DNA from 2 places in the Arthrobacter sp. BE255 genome. Region 2 is predicted to be linked to the other one. Evidence: predicted binding sites of a transcription regulator. Region 2 holds the regulator's gene; the other holds the start of a gene.
What was found. The regulator Rex, encoded in region 2, represses fermentation and respiration genes when NADH is low (regulators of the CRP and FNR family bind a similar motif). The targets are predictions, from matches to a motif close to CTTGTGAANNNNTTCACAAG.
Positions count from the first base shown of each region.

Region 1: a site for Rex is predicted at 1,315-1,334, ahead of J2X42_RS06420 (glyceraldehyde-3-phosphate dehydrogenase). Genes of this name have one in related genera too.

Region 1 covers NZ_JAVDWK010000003.1:17,655-21,057, forward strand. Annotated here, with positions in the region: gene J2X42_RS06405 (C4-type zinc ribbon domain-containing protein) at 1-13, shown strand, start outside; gene J2X42_RS06410 (peroxide stress protein YaaA) at 73-837, opposite strand; RNA gene rnpB (RNase P RNA component class A) at 894-1,285, shown strand; gene J2X42_RS06420 (glyceraldehyde-3-phosphate dehydrogenase) at 1,553-3,031, shown strand; gene J2X42_RS06425 (hypothetical protein) at 3,106-3,309, shown strand.
Region 2 covers NZ_JAVDWK010000007.1:56,257-59,659, forward strand. Annotated here, with positions in the region: gene J2X42_RS13305 (30S ribosomal protein bS22) at 106-204, shown strand; gene J2X42_RS13310 (HAD-IB family hydrolase) at 407-1,225, opposite strand; gene J2X42_RS13315 (glutaredoxin family protein) at 1,315-1,569, shown strand; gene J2X42_RS13320 (redox-sensing transcriptional repressor Rex) at 1,660-2,418, shown strand; gene J2X42_RS13325 (hypothetical protein) at 2,505-3,398, opposite strand.

The sequences.
Region 1 (3,403 bases), on a different contig from region 2:
CCCGGCCAGCTAACAGCCAAGTAGCGGCAGGTAACGTCGTGAAAAAGTGCGAATGACGACGTTAAATGCGAGTTAGTTGGGCAGGATGATGTTCAGCGCGTGCGGCTTCCGCGCTGTACCGTCCACGAGCTCCGCGTCCCACTTTTCGCGGGCCGCCTTCAGCAGTTGCGACGGCGTCTGCGGGGCGTTGCCGCGGCGGGCCAGCAGGTGCCTCGCCAGTTCGCCGCGGGTGTGCTTCGCGAAGTGGCTCACCACCTTGCGCACGCCGTTCACCTCCGTGAAAACGTTGACGGCCACCGTCTGCGCCGGCGGCGGGGCCCACGCCGCGGAGTAGGTGCTGGAGCGGCAGTCCACCAGCAGGTGCCCGGCGGACGCCTCGGCGAGGGCTTCCGAGAGCTGCGGTTTCCAGAACGAGGCGAGGCGGCCGACGTCGGGCAGTGCCGTTCCCATCGACAGCCGGTAGGCGGGCACGCGGTCGGCGAAGCGGATGGCTCCCCACAGCGCGGACACCACCAGCACCGAATCATCGGCCTTCCGTCGCTGCGCCGGCGTCAGCGTTTTATAGCCGAGGGCGTCGTACAAAACGCCCGAATAGATCTGGTGGGCAGGAGCCGCCGGTTCCGCGTGCAGCCGGGTGTTGCGTTCGACGTCGTCCTTCAGCGATGCCCCGACGCCCAGCAGTGCGAGGGCATCCTCGTGGGCGCTCACCGTTCCCAGCGCCTCCAGGACCTTGGCCCGGTATGTGTTCAGTGCCGGGAAGCTCAGGGAAGGCCAGTCGACGGCGGATCCACGGACTGCGGGGGTCTTGCCTTCGGAGGGGGGAAGCAGAATCAGCACCGTACGATCCTACCGGCGACTACCGGCCCCGTTCCGACGGTAGAATGGACCCCGGATGGGTTGACCAGGCGGCCGCGCGTCACGCAAGTGGCTCGAGGAACGTCCGGGCTCCGCAGGGCAGGGTGGTGGGTAACGCCCACTCGGGGTAACCCGCAGGCCAGTGCCACAGAGAACAGACCGCCTGGATCGCGCCGTTTTGAAAGCGGCACGAACCAGGTAAGGGTGAAACGGTGGTGTAAGAGACCACCAGCTTCCCGGGTGACCGGGAAGGCTAGGTAAACCCCACCCGGAGCAAGGCCAGACAGGACACGTTTGAGGGCTGCCCGCCCGAGTGTCCGGGTAGGCCGCTGGAGGGCGTCGGCAACGGCGTCCGTAGATGGATGGCCGCTACTCCCGCGCTGGTAACGGCACGGGAGCACAGAACCCGGCGTATCGGTCAACCCATCCAACCAACCCCAGCCGGGCTGCCCGGAGCCGCATGTGAGTGACTTCACGCCCGCGGGGGCAGTTCAGGGCCCCCCTCCGGCCTAGAATGGAGAGCGAACGTAGAAGTTCTGCCGCCGGGTCTGCGTTCGCAGCCGGTGGCTTTTCTTTGCGCTTCTCCAAGGTGTCCGGGGTGGACCGAATCCCCGCCGACGCTCGCGCCCCGGAACACCTCCGGCGGCCGCCCTCCGCGTACGAGGACGTATGTGGTTGACCCAAGGAAGGTAGTTCTGTGAGCCAGACGTCAGATTCTTGTCTTGATACGTGGATGGGCCGGGAGGCACTCGCCGAGGCCATGATTCCGGTGATCGGCCGGCTGTACCGCGAAAACAATGTGGTGACCAGCATTCACGGCCGCAGCCTGATCAACAAGTCCACCATGAACATCCTGAAGGCGCACCGGTTCGCCCGCCGCATGAGCAAGGATGAGCTGCTCCTGGAGGAGACAGCCCCGCTGCTGAACACGCTCGCAGGCCTGGAACTGGGCGCGGCAGCGATCGACATCGCCCGCCTGAACCAGAAGTTCAAGGCTGAGGGCGGCGGCGCCACCCTGGAAGAGTTCCTCCGTGCCGAACTGGCCGAGGTAGTGGGCAAGCGCGGCGCTGACGACCGCACCAGCACCGACGTTGTGCTGTACGGCTTCGGCCGGATCGGCCGCCTCCTGGCCCGCCTCCTCATCGAAAAGGCAGGCGGCGGCCACGGCCTGCGCCTGCGCGCCATCGTTGTGCGCCGCGGCTCGGACAAGGACCTCTCCAAGCGCGCCAGCCTCCTGCGCCGCGACTCAGTCCACGGGTCCTTCGAAGGCACCATCCGCGTGGATGAGGATGCCAACACCATCACCGCCAACGGCGTCCAGGTCCAGGTCATCTACTCGGACAACCCGGCCACCATCGACTACACCGCCTACGGTATCCACAACGCGCTCGTAGTGGACAACACCGGCCGCTGGCGCGACGCCGAAGGCCTGTCCCAGCACCTGCAGAGCAAGGGCGTTGCCCGCGTGCTCCTGACCGCTCCGGGCAAGGGCGCGCTGAAGAACATCGTGCACGGCATTAACCACGGCAGCATCGAGGACACCGACCAGATCGTGTCCGCAGCGTCCTGCACCACGAACGCCATCACCCCGGTCCTGAAGGCCATCAACGACAAGTTCGGCGTGATCCACGGCCACGTGGAAACCGTCCACTCCTTCACCAACGACCAGAACCTGATCGACAACTTCCACAAGGGCGACCGCCGCGGCCGCTCCGCCGCCCTGAACATGGTCATCACCGAAACCGGAGCGGCCACTGCTGTGGCGAAGGCATTGCCCGAACTTCAGGGCAAGCTTTCCGGCAGTTCCATCCGCGTCCCCACGCCGGACGTCTCGCTGGCCATCCTGAACCTCAGCCTGGAAAACGGCACCACCAAGGATGAGGTGAACGATTACCTGCGCCAGATGTCCCTGCATTCGGACCTCCGCAAGCAGATTGACTACATCGACTCGCCCGAGGTTGTTTCCACGGACTTCGTTGGTTCACGCCGCGCCGGCATCGTGGACGGCCTGGCCACCATCTCCAACGACAAAAACGTCATCATCTACGTCTGGTACGACAACGAATTCGGCTACAGCTGCCAGGTGGTCCGGGTCATGGAAGAGATGGCAGGGGTCAACCCGCCGTCCTTCCCGGCGAAGGAACCTGCGGCAGCCCTCGCAGCCATCGCCGTCTGATTCCAGCTCAGGTTCCCTGCACTTTCCCGGCTGGTTCTCTGGAATCAGCCGGGAAACGGGACCACACTGGTGGCATGGACAACGAAACTCTCCACGACACCACCCTTGAACACGCCCTTGATGTGGCAAAGGCCAACCATAAGGAGGCCGTCCGGCTCCTGGAGGATGCCCGGGCTGCCTATCAGGCGGGGGACATCCGCGAGGACCGCGTGCGCCAGCTCGAAGGGCTTCTCCAGGTTGCCGCGGAAGACCTCCGGAGGGTGACAAGGGAGCAATAGCGGCCATCCCCGGCCGGCCACCTTTCCCCAACACTGTGGATATCGGCCACGCTGTCGTATGGGTGGCCTAGGCTCTTCTGGTGCAATACGTATC
Region 2 (3,403 bases):
AACGTTTTACGTCATTGTAAGAATCTGTCGGTTGTTTCAGTCTGTAGCTCTGTCCACGGACCTTTCCAGCAGACAGGTACTGCATCTAGTTTGTGAGGAACTTTCGTGGGTTCAGTTATTAAGAAGCGTCGCAAGCGTATGGCCAAGAAGAAGCACCGTAAGCTGCTTCGCAAGACGCGCCACCAGCGCCGCAATAAGAAGTAGAGATACTTCGAACTGCGTGAAATGCCCGTTGCCTTCCCGGCAGCGGGCATTTTGTTTTGTCGGGTGAGGTCGCCATCGACGTTTCACCGTCGCTTAGACACCACCGATAGGCGGTCCGGCGGTCGCTGGGCGACCTCTGTCCCGCGATCGGCGGCGATGCGCTCCTACGTGAAACCCCGACGGCGACAGTTGTGGCGGCAGGTTATGCCCGCGGGCCGCGGATGCGGGCGAAGCCCCGCCACAGGCCGTAGATGGCGCCGCCGACCGTGGCCCACTTCAAACCGAGTGTGGCGGCGCGGCGGCCGGAGCGGAAGTCGTAGACAGGCCAGTTGTTGTCGCGGGCGTGCCGGCGGAGCCTGGCGTCCGGGTTGATGGCCACCGGGTGGCCCACGAGGGTCAGCAGCGGGATGTCGTTGTACGAGTCGCTGTAGGCCCAGCAGCGCTTGAGGTCCAGACCTTCGGCGTCGGCGATGCCCTGGACAGCCACCGCCTTGGCCGAACCGTGCAGGATGTCGCCCACCAGCCGCCCGGTGTACATCCCGTCGGCTATCTCGCCCACGGTGCCCAGGGCGCCGGTCAATCCGAGCCGCGTAGCGATGACGGTTGCCACTTCGATGGGGGTGGCCGTGACCAGCCAGACCCTGCGGCCCACGCGCAGGTGCTGCTGTGCCAGGGCTTTGGCGCCGGGCCAGATCCTGGACGCGATCATCTCGTCGTAGACTTCCTCGCCGAGGGCCTTGACGTCTTCCACCGTAATCCCGGCGGCCAGGTTCAGCGCCGAATCGCGTACCGCATGGACGTCGTCCATGTTCTCGCCGCGTGTCACAAACTTGAACTGCTTCCAGGCGAACCCTGCCGCCTGCGTCAGCGTAAATGCGCCGCGCTGGTGCATCTTGCGTGCCACATGGAACAGGCTGGCGCCCTTCATCAGGGTGTTGTCCACGTCGAAGAACGCCGCCTCGCCGGTCTGCGGCGCCGCAACCGGCTGCGTGACAACAGCGACGTACTTCTCCTGGGGCATGTCCCCGAGTCTAGCCAATGCAGGAGGCCCCAACTGTCGCGGACCTGTGCGCCGCGCTGTCCGCCCCCAAAGGGCGATACGGTTAATGCATGGCAAGACCGCAGGTTGTCCTCATCACCAAAACCGACTGTCACCTGTGCGCGGACGCGCGCGACGCCGTCGGGCGGGTGACTGCCTCCCTGGGACTTGGGTGGACGGAACAGCGGGTCGACGACGATCCCGAGTTGCGTGACCGCTATGCGGAAGAGATCCCGGTGGTGCTGGTGGACGGTATCCAGCGCGATTTCTGGAAGATCGACGAGTCCCGGCTGGAGCGCGTCCTGCAGCGCGCCATGGCGCAGTAGGGCATCGGTTCCGGGCAATGGCACCGGCTTTGTTGGCATCAGGCGCGGGGCTCTAGAGTGGAAGCACAACGCGACGCAAGGGAGGGGATAGTGAGTTCACTGGATTCATCTCCCCAGGCTGTCCACGGTGCCCCGGACAGGGCCGGCAGCCAGGACGCGGCGGACGTGCAGGACAGCAAGATCGCCGCGGATGGCAAGACCGCCGCTGCAAAGCAGATTCCGCCGGCCGCGGTAGCCCGCCTCACCCTCTACTTGCGTGCGCTCAATACGTTGCTGGCCGAAGGCGTCGAGCGGGTCTCCTCCGAGTCGCTGGCTGAAGCGTCCGGCGTCAGCTCCGCCACGCTGCGCAAGGACCTCTCGCACGTGGGCTCGTACGGCACGCGGGGCGTGGGCTACGAGGTCCAGTACCTCAGCCGCCACATAGCCGCGGCGCTGGGTCTCACCCACGACTGGAAGGTGGCCATTGTCGGCGCCGGCAACCTCGGCAAGGCGCTGGCCAGGTACGGCGGCTTCGAGTCCCGTGGGTTCGACGTTGTGGCCATATTTGATGCCGACCAGATGGTGGTGGGCAACGAAGTGGGCTGGCTGCGGGTCAGCGACGCCGCCGACCTCGAACCCGTCCTGCAGCGCACGGGCGCCAACATGGTGGTCCTGGCCCTGCCCGCCGCCGTGGCGCAGGGCGTGTGCGACCGCGTGGTCGCCGCCGGCGTCCGCAGCATCCTTAGCTTTGCACCCGTGATGCTCCAGGTGCCCGACTATGTCAACCTCCGGAAGGTGGACATGGCCACCGAACTCCAGATCCTGGCCTACCACGCACAGCGGGCGCAGACCCCGGGCCAGACCGCCTAGCAATCCGGCGGCTCCGGGATCCACGCCCGCAGGGTGTGGTTGCTGATGTTGTTCAGGGCCGGAATGGTTTCCGGCGGGCCCTCAGGCTAGCGGCCGTAAGGGTTTCCAGGCTGGCCGTACGGGTTGGCAAACGGCTGCTGCTTGCGGAAGTACGGGGCTGCGGCAGGCAGGTAAAGCAAAACGATGGCTGCGATTCCCATCAGCGTTCCCAGCGTTCCGATGTTCGGCACCTGGAAGAGGCCGAAGACGGACAGCGCCGCGAACACGGTTCCGAGGATCCGTGCCCAGTTCTTGCCCTTGCGGACGAAGAGGGCCACGAGGGCGTAAAGCGCGGCCCCGATGATGGCAAAGACCACCAGGGTGCCGGCAATGACGCCCTTGAGGTCCTCGTAGGAGACCTGGCCGGCGGCGCCGCCGCTTTGCATGGCCTCTTCAAACGTGCTCCGCATCAGCGGATCATCCAGCTGGCCAATGCCCATCAGCATGGAGATGACAAAAACAACGCCGGACGCGACCAGCAGCCAGAAGGAAATGTTGACCAGCTGGGGGACTCCGTTGCTGCCCGATGCCGCCGGCTGCTCAGACGGGTACTGGGCGTACGGTGACTGCCCGTACTGCTGGCCAAACGGCTGCTGGCCGTAGGCCGGGGCCTGCGGCGGGTTCTGGCCGAACGGCGGCGGGTTCTGGCCGTACTGGGGCGCCGGGGAGCCCTGTTCGCCGTACTGCGGGGCGTTCTGGCCGAACGACGGCGGGTTCTCGCCGTACTGCGGAGCGTTCTGTCCGTACTGCGGAGCGGGCGGTGTGACCTGGCCGTACTGGGGGGCGTTCTGTCCGTACTGCGGAGCGGGGGGCGTGGGCTGCGGTGCGGGCGGCGTGGGCTGGCCGAACTGCGGCGCATTCTCGCCGTAGCGGGGAGCAGGGGGCTGGCCGCCGGACTCCGGCTCGTTGGGGTTGGGAGGCTGGACAGGAGGCGTGCTCATGAGCG